Regions from separate parts of the Variovorax paradoxus genome, predicted to be linked through region 1. Evidence: riboswitches for the same ligand, from Rfam matches in the RefSeq annotation. Region 1 holds a riboswitch; the other holds the start of a gene.

Region 1 (4,195 bases):
CATCGCCTCCGGCTTGGGCGTGTTCCAGATCATCACGCGCTTCGTGCTCGAGCAGCCCGCCGAATGGAGCGAGATCCTGATCCGCATGAGCCTGATCTGGATGGTGTTCCTTGGCATTCCCATGGCTTTTCGCCAAGGGGCGATGGTGAGCGTGGACGTGCTCTACCGCTGGAGCCCGCCGCGCGTCAAACGCGTGCTCGACGCCGTGGTGAGTCTTGCGGCACTGGCGCTGATGCTGGTCATTCTGTGGTGGGGCTGGGACTACGCCATGCGGGGCCGCGTGCAATCGATGGCCGGGCTCGAAAGCATTTCGATGATGTGGTCGTACCTGGCGCTGCCGGTCGGTTCCGTTTTTTGCCTGTTCGGCATCGTTGGTAATTTTCTCGATCCCAAGCGGCTCGAACTGGAGACCGCGCAATGACCCCCGTGATGGTTGCAACGATGGTGCTGTGTTTTGCACTGTCGGTTTCAGTGGCGGTGTCCATCGGGCTCGCATCGATCCTGGGTATCCAGGTGGCCAACGTGAACATGCTCATCTCCGTAAAGGAGATGTTCAATTCGATCAACAAGTTTCCGCTGGCGGCCATTCCCTTCTTCATCCTGGCTGGCAACCTGATGGAAACCGGCGGCATCTCGCGCCGGCTGGTCGAATTTGCCAAGAGCATTGTGGGCGGTGTGCAGGGCGGCCTGCCGATGACCTGCGTGCTCACCTGCATGATCTTCGCGGCGGTGTCGGGCTCTTCGGTGGCCACCACCTTTGCCATCGGCGCCATCCTGATTCCGGCGCTCATCAAGCACGGCTACCCCACCGCGTACGCGGCGGCGCTTCAGGCCACCAGCGCCGAGCTGGGCGTGATCATTCCGCCTTCCATTCCGATGATTCTGTACGGCGTGAGCGCCGAGGTGTCCATCGGCGAGCTGTTCATTGCGGGCTTCGGCCCCGGCATTCTCATCAGCCTGGCGCTGATGCTGTTCGTCTGGGTGTATTGCAAGTGGAAGGGCTGGGGCAAGAACGACGGCGACGGCCGCATGTCCTTCGGCAAGGCGACCTGGCAGGCCGGCTGGGCACTGCTGATGCCAGTGATCATCCTGGGCGGCATCTACGGCGGCATCTTTACCCCCACCGAGGCTTCGGCGGTGGCGGTGTTCTATGCGCTGGTGGTCGGCATGGTGATCTACCGGGAGATCAAGCTCAAGGACCTGTACCTCATCCTGCGCAAGTCGGTGCTGTCGTCGGCGGTGATCATGTTCATCATCGCCAACGCGGGCCTGTTCGCCTTCCTGATCACGCGCGCGGGCGTGCCCGACGCCATCGGCCATTGGCTGCAGGAGGTGCTGAAGTCGCCGGCCATGTTCCTTTTGGGCGTGAACGCGGCGCTGTTCATCATCGGCATGTTCATCGAGACCAGTGCGGCCATCATCGTGCTCGCGCCCATCCTGGCGCCGGTGGCGGTGCACTTCGGCATCGACCCGGTTCATTTCGGGCTCATCATGGTGGTGAACCTCGCGCTCGGCATGATCACCCCGCCCTTCGGCGTGAACCTGTTCGCGGCGTGCACGGTAGCGCGCATATCGCTCGACCGGATCGTGAAGTACCTCATTCCCTTCGTGCTGGTGATCCTGGCCTGCCTGATGGTGATTACCTACGTGCCGTGGATATCGCTCGCGCTGCGCGACCTGGTGTACGCCAAGTAGCAGGCGACGCAAAAACCAGAGAGAAAAAGGGCAGCCTTCGCGGGCTGCCTTTTTTTATGCGGCAAATGCCCCTGTAAGGCAAACGTTTCACAAAGATGTCACCAGCCGCAACGATGCTGCAGCCTTCGATTCCGAAAGCTGTGGCGCCATGTTTCCCACCAAGACCGACAAGGCACGCGACGAGCTGCAAGGCGGGCAACGCACGCTCAGCCAGCGCGAGCGCGCGTTGCTGCTGATGGCCGACGGCCGGCGTTCGCTGACCGACTTCAGCCCACTGTTCGCGAGCCGCGACGAAGCCGAACAGACGCTGCGGGCGCTCATGAACCGCGGGTACCTGCACGACGCACAGGCCGCCGAGCCCAAAGCCGCCCCACCCGTTTCGGCGAGCCCGACACACCCGCCGATTCCGGCTCCTGCGGCGGAGCCCATTCGCGTGGCGACCTCGACCGACAATTTCGACGGCAAGCGCTCCCTCGCCACCACACGCATGTTCCTGTTCGACATCTGCGAGCGCATGTTCGTGCGGCGCGACCCCAAGTTCGCGGTGCAGATACGCGATGCGCTGCGCGAAGCCCGCGACCGCGACGCCATGCTGACGATTGCCGCGCTGATGCTCAACGAAGTCGAGAAAACCGCAGGCGCCGAGCGGGCCGAATCGCTGCGCGAGCGTATCGAAAGGTTGCTGCCGCCCGCTTCGGAAACCGTGCACTGAGGCCTTCCGCGATCCACTACACTTCGAAGGGTCAGGAGAGAGCTTCGCCACGCGAGGCCGCCGAAGGCGCAGGGGTTCCCCGAACGCTCAGGCAAAAGGACTGACAAGGCGCTGGCGCATGCCGGCGTTTCCTTGCTGGAGAGAGGCCCCTGCATCTTGCCGATGCGGCGGCCCACCGAAGGAGCAAACCCCGATCGTGGGGCGAATCTCTCAGGTAAAGCGGACAGCAGGGGTGGCCCATGGCTCGCGCCATGGAATTCGACTGCCCCTTTGGAGTGCCCCGTGGCCGCTTCCGCTTCATCATCCGACGCCCCATTGCTCAAGACGCCCCTGCACGACCTGCATGTGGAACTGGGCGCCCGCATGGTGCCTTTTGCCGGCTATTCCATGCCGGTGCAGTACCCCGCCGGCCTGATGGCCGAGCACAAGCACACGCGCGACGCGGCCGGCCTGTTCGACATTTCCCACATGGGCCAGCTGCGCCTGGTGGGGCCAGACGCCGCTGCCGCATTCGAAACCCTGATGCCGGTCGACGTAATCGACCTCGCCCCCGGCAAGCAGCGCTATGGGCTGCTGCTGAACGACGAAGGCGGCATCCTCGACGACCTGATGTTCTTCAACGAGGGGCACGGCTCGATCTTCGTGATCGTGAACGGCGCCTGCAAGGTGGCCGACCTCGCGCATATCCAGCAGAAGATCGGCGCACGCTGCGACGTGCAGCCTATGCCCGACCATGCACTGCTCGCGCTGCAAGGCCCGCAGGCCGCCACGGTGCTGGCCCGCTTGTCGCCCGGCATCGAGCGCTTTGTGTTCATGACCGGCGGCGCGGTGAAGATCGGCGGCATTCCGGCCTTTGCCACGCGCAGCGGCTACACGGGCGAAGACGGCTTCGAGATTTCGGTCGCCGGCAAGGATGCCGACGCCCTCGCCCGCCTGCTGCTGGCGCAGCCCGAGGTCAAGCCCATCGGCCTGGGCGCGCGCAATTCGCTACGGCTCGAAGCCGGGCTCTGCCTGTACGGCAACGACATCGAGACCACCACCACGCCCGTCGAGGCCTCGCTCAACTGGGCGATCCAGAAGGTGCGCCGCACGGGCGGCGCGCGCGAAGGCGGCTTTCCGGGTGCGGCCAAGGTGCTGGCGCAACTGGCCGCCGCTACGGCCGGCGCCGCGGGCCGCACCGACCACGACACCCTGAAGCGCAAGCGCGTCGGCCTTGTGGCGCTGGAACGCGTTCCGGTACGCGACGGCACGCTCCTGCAATCTTTCGAAGGCCGGGACATCGGCATTGTGACCAGCGGCCTGCTCGGCCCGACGGCCGATCGCCCGGTTGCCATGGGCTACGTGGCCACCGCGTTTTCAGAGCCTGGCACGCGCGTGCAGGCCATCGTGCGCGGCAAGCCGGTGCCGATGGAAGTCTCGACCCTGCCCTTTGTGCCGGCCCGCTATTACCGCGGCTAGGCTCTGCGCTGCCTGAATCAGATCATTTTTTCCACGAGGAGTTTTTCACCATGAGCATCAAGTACACCAAGGACCACGAATGGGTCTCGGCCGAAGGCGACGCTGCTACAGTCGGCATTACCGTTCACGCACAGGATGCGCTGGGCGACGTGGTCTTTGTCGATCTGCCCGAAGTGGGCAAGACCTTTGCGCAAGGTGAAGTGGCCGGTGTCGTCGAATCGGTCAAGGCCGCGGCCGATGTGTTCATGCCCGTGTCGGGCGAGATCACCGAAGTGAACGAAGCGCTCCGCGCCGATCCCTCGCTCGCCAACACCGACCCGCTGGCCGCTG
Region 2 (4,195 bases), 1.0 Mb from region 1:
ACATCATCGGCCTGGACCCCACGCGGCGCGGCATCGCCATTGCCGACGTGGCCGAGGCCGGCATGCGCCTGACCTTCTGTCGGCGCAATGCCCAGGCCGCTCGCGCCGACCTGATGCGCATCTGCGCGGAAATCCGCGAAGAGCTGGAGCCTGAAGAGCAGACCCTGGCCACCGCGCGCGCCGTGGCGGCCGGGGAGGCCGAAGCAGCGCCGCACCCGGCGCGCCGCATCGCCGGCGCCGTGTACGTGAGTTGCTCAGGACGCGGCGGGCCGCACTTCGGCGCACCGGGCGCCGAGCTGCAGATCGTGCGGCACGCCCTGGGCGACGTGCCGCTGGTGGGGTTCTTTGCTGCGGGTGAAATTGCGCGGCATCACCTGTATGGGTATACGGGTGTTTTGACGGTGTTTACCGGCAACGACTGACCCGCCGCCCCGGCCTGATCAGGCCGGCTGGAGCACGCGCGCTGCCGGTGCAGGCATCCCGGCAAACGCGAAATCGACTTCGGGTGCGAGCCCGCTCACGATCCGCGCCACCGACTTGCCCGAGCCGCATGCATGCGTCCAGCCGAGAGTGCCGTGCCCAGTGTTCAGGTACAGGTTGGGCAGCTTCGTTTTGCCGATCAACGGCACGTTGCTCGGCGTCGCGGGGCGCAGGCCGGTCCAGAACTGCGCCTGGGTGGTGTCGCCTGCGCCGGGGAAGAGTTGTTCAACGCGCCGTACGATCGCTTCGCAGCGCACGCGGTTCAAGTCGCGGTCGTAGCCGTTGAGCTCGGCCGTTCCGGCAATGCGCAGGCGGTCGCCAGATGCCGATGTATAGCGCGAGAACACCAGCTTGAATTCATCGTCGGTCAGCGAAACCTGGTGCGCCTTTGTCGCGTCTTTTACAGGCAGCGTGACCGAATAGCCTTTGGCCGGATAGATCGGCAGGCGAATACCCAGCGGTGCGGCATACAGGGGGCTCAACGAACCCATCGCGAGCACGAAGGCATCGCCCCGAATGCGCTGGAAGCGGCCTTCGCTGTCGGTGGCTTCCACGTGGTCGATGCTGCCGCCCGCTTCGCGCAGCGCGGTCACCGTGTGGCTCATGAGGAACTTCACGCCGGCCGCTGCCGCTAGCCGTGCCATTTCGCGTGCGAAGAGGTTGGCGTCGCCGGATTCGTCTTCTGCCGTGTAAGTGGCGCCGGCCAATTGCGGACGGATGTGGGCCAGGGCGGGCTCGATCTTCACTGCCTCATCCGCGGAGATGACTTGCCGTTCGCAGCCGAGTGCGCGCATCTGCTCGGCGGGCGCAAGAGCGCTGTCGAACTCTTTCTGCGTGGTATAGAAGTGCAGGATGCCTTGCGTGCGCTGGTCGTAGGCGATGCCGGTGTCGCGCCGCAATTGCTGCAGCACTTCGCGGCTGTAGGTGCCCAGGCGCACGATCTGCTCGATGTTGTGCTTCGTGCGGCCGGGGGTGCATTCGCGCAGGAACTGCAAGCCCCAGAGCCATTGGCGCATGTCCGCGCGAATGCGAAAGAGCAGCGGGGCGTCTTCCTTGCCGAGCCACTGCAGCACCTTGAGCGGTGCGCTCGGATTTGCCCAGGGTTCGGCATGGCTGACGGAGATCTGCCCGCCATTGGCAAAACTGGTCTCGGCGGCGGGGGTGGCCTGCCGGTCGACAACGGTCACTTCGTGGCCGAGTTGCTGGAGGTAGTAAGCCGAGGTAACACCGAGCAAGCCGGCGCCAAGAACGATCACGCGCATTTCAAATACCTTTGAGGTTGAAGCGCTTGAACTGCGGGCGAGGTTTGCTATTGAATAAATAGCAAGCAACCGGACGACCGCCGTCCAAGTTGCCGCTCCCCCTGTCCTCGGTACCTGAGAGATTCACCCGCTGCGCCCGCAACGGGTTTGCTCCTTCGGTGCATCACGCGGGGTGATGGCTCTCCAGACGGCGTGTCAGTTGGTGCAGTACAGGCCCCTTGCCGAAATTTCGAGAACTTCGTCGGGCCGACCTGAGCGTTTATGGGAGTTTGCGCCTTCGGTAGGGCAACCGGGGTTGCCCGCTCTCCTGCAGTGGGCTGATTGTAGGCGGGGCTTGCGAACGCGCCAACCATTGATCCGGCCCGGCGGAGGGCCAATGGGATAATCGCCCGTTCATTCGCCAGAGGGCGATCGTTCGACAACAACAGGGGACTTCATGATCCTGGTAACCGGCGGCGCAGGCTTCATTGGCGCCAATTTCGTACTCGACTGGATCGCGCAGAGCGATGAGCCCGTCGTCAACCTCGACAAGCTGACCTATGCCGGCAATCTCGAGACGCTTGCATCGCTCAAGGGCAACCCGAGCCACATCTTCGTGCAGGGCGACATCGGCGACAGCGCCCTGGTCGATCGCATTCTGGCCGAGCACAAGCCACGTGCCGTCGTGAACTTTGCCGCGGAGTCGCACGTCGACCGCTCCATTCACGGCCCCGAAGACTTCGTGCAGACCAACGTGCTTGGTACCTTTCGCCTGCTCGAATCGGTGCGCGGCTACTGGAGCGCGCTGCCGGCCGAGCAAAAGGATGCCTTCCGCTTTCTGCATGTGTCGACCGACGAGGTCTACGGCTCGCTCTCCAAGACCGACCCTGCATTTACCGAAGAGAACAAATACGAGCCCAACAGCCCTTACTCGGCCAGCAAGGCCGCGAGCGACCATCTCGTGCGCGCCTGGCACCACACCTACGGCCTGCCGGTGGTCACCACCAACTGCTCCAACAACTACGGGCCGTTCCACTTTCCCGAGAAGCTCATCCCCCTGATGATCGTCAACGCGCTGGTCGGCAAGCCCCTGCCGGTTTACGGCGATGGCATGCAGGTGCGCGACTGGCTCTACGTGAAGGACCATTGCAGCGCCATCCGCCGCGTGCTCGAGGCCGGCAAGCTGGGCGAGACATACAACGTCGGCGGCTGGAACGAGAAGCCCAACATCGAGATCGTGAACACCGTGTGTGCGCTGCTCGACGAACTGCGCCCGCGCGCAGACGGCAAGCCCTACAAGGAACAGATCAGCTACGTCACCGATCGCCCCGGCCACGACCGGCGCTACGCCATCGACGCACGCAAGCTGGAGCGTGAGCTGGGCTGGAAGCCCGCCGAAACCTTCGACACCGGCATCCGCAAGACCGTCGAGTGGTACCTCGCCAATGGCGAATGGGTGCGCAACGTGCAAAGCGGTGCGTACCGCGAATGGGTCGAAAAGCAATACGACACGACAAAGGCGACCGCATGAAGTTGCTGCTGCTGGGCAAGGGCGGACAGGTCGGCTGGGAGCTGCAGCGCAGCCTTGCGCCGTTGGGCGAACTGGTGGCGCTCGATTTCGACAGCACCGATTTCAACGCCGACTTCAGCCGTCCGGAGCAGCTTGCCGAGACCGTGCTCAAGGTTCGGCCTGACGTGATCGTCAATGCGGCCGCACACACGGCCGTCGACAAGGCCGAGAGCGAGCCCGACTTTGCGCGCAAGCTCAACGCCACCTCGCCCGGCGTGGTGGCCGAAGCCGCCGGGCAGATCGGCGCGCTCATGGTGCATTACTCGACCGACTACGTGTTCGACGGCAGCGGCAGCAAGCCCTGGCAGGAAGACGACGCCACCGGACCCCTCAGCGTGTATGGCCGCACAAAACTCGAGGGTGAGCAACTGGTGGCTGCGCACTGTGCCAAGCACCTGATCTTTCGCACCAGCTGGGTGTTTGCTGCGCGCGGCGGCAACTTCGCAAAGACCATGCTGCGGCTTGCCAAGGAGCGCGACAAGCTGACCGTCATCGACGATCAGTTCGGTGCGCCGACAGGTGCCGAGCTGCTCGCGGACATAACCGCGCATGCGATTCGCGCCACCTTCCAGGACCCTTCCAAGGCGGGCCTGTATCACGCGGTGGCCGGTGGGGAGACCACCTGGTGCGGCTATGCGCGCTTCGTTCTCGAGATAGCGCAACAGGCCGGCGTCGAGCTCAAGGCTGGGCCCGATGCTGTCGAAGCTGTGCCGACCAGCGCGTTTCCGACGTCAGCGAAACGGCCACACAACTCGCGCCTCGACACCGCCAAACTGCAGACCATTTTTGGTCTACGCCTGCCGCCCTGGCAGGAAGGCGTTGCGCGCATGCTGCGCGAGACGCTCTGAAGAGTAAATTCACACGAGAAGAAACGCATGACCACAACGCAACGCAAAGGCATCAT

What was found. Region 1 has a riboswitch for glycine ahead of gcvT (glycine cleavage system aminomethyltransferase GcvT). Riboswitches for the same ligand answer to the same signal wherever they lie in the genome.
Region 2: it holds a riboswitch for glycine, as region 1 does, so the genes downstream of both, QHG62_RS21915 (D-amino acid dehydrogenase) here and gcvT (glycine cleavage system aminomethyltransferase GcvT) in region 1, are expected to answer to the same signal.

Annotation. Positions count from the first base shown of each region.
Region 1 covers NZ_CP123990.1:5,587,367-5,591,561, forward strand. The annotation lists gene QHG62_RS26655 (TRAP transporter small permease) at 1-421, shown strand, start outside; gene QHG62_RS26660 (TRAP transporter large permease) at 418-1,695, shown strand; gene QHG62_RS26665 (hypothetical protein) at 1,844-2,407, shown strand; glycine riboswitch at 2,430-2,520, shown strand; glycine riboswitch at 2,533-2,644, shown strand; gene gcvT (glycine cleavage system aminomethyltransferase GcvT) at 2,690-3,865, shown strand; gene gcvH (glycine cleavage system protein GcvH) at 3,916-4,195, shown strand, end outside.
Region 2 covers NZ_CP123990.1:4,554,710-4,558,904, forward strand. The annotation lists gene QHG62_RS21910 (FIST signal transduction protein) at 1-422, shown strand, start outside; gene QHG62_RS21915 (D-amino acid dehydrogenase) at 441-1,742, opposite strand; glycine riboswitch at 1,834-1,939, opposite strand; glycine riboswitch at 1,972-2,062, opposite strand; gene rfbB (dTDP-glucose 4,6-dehydratase) at 2,179-3,252, shown strand; gene rfbD (dTDP-4-dehydrorhamnose reductase) at 3,249-4,139, shown strand; gene rfbA (glucose-1-phosphate thymidylyltransferase RfbA) at 4,167-4,195, shown strand, end outside.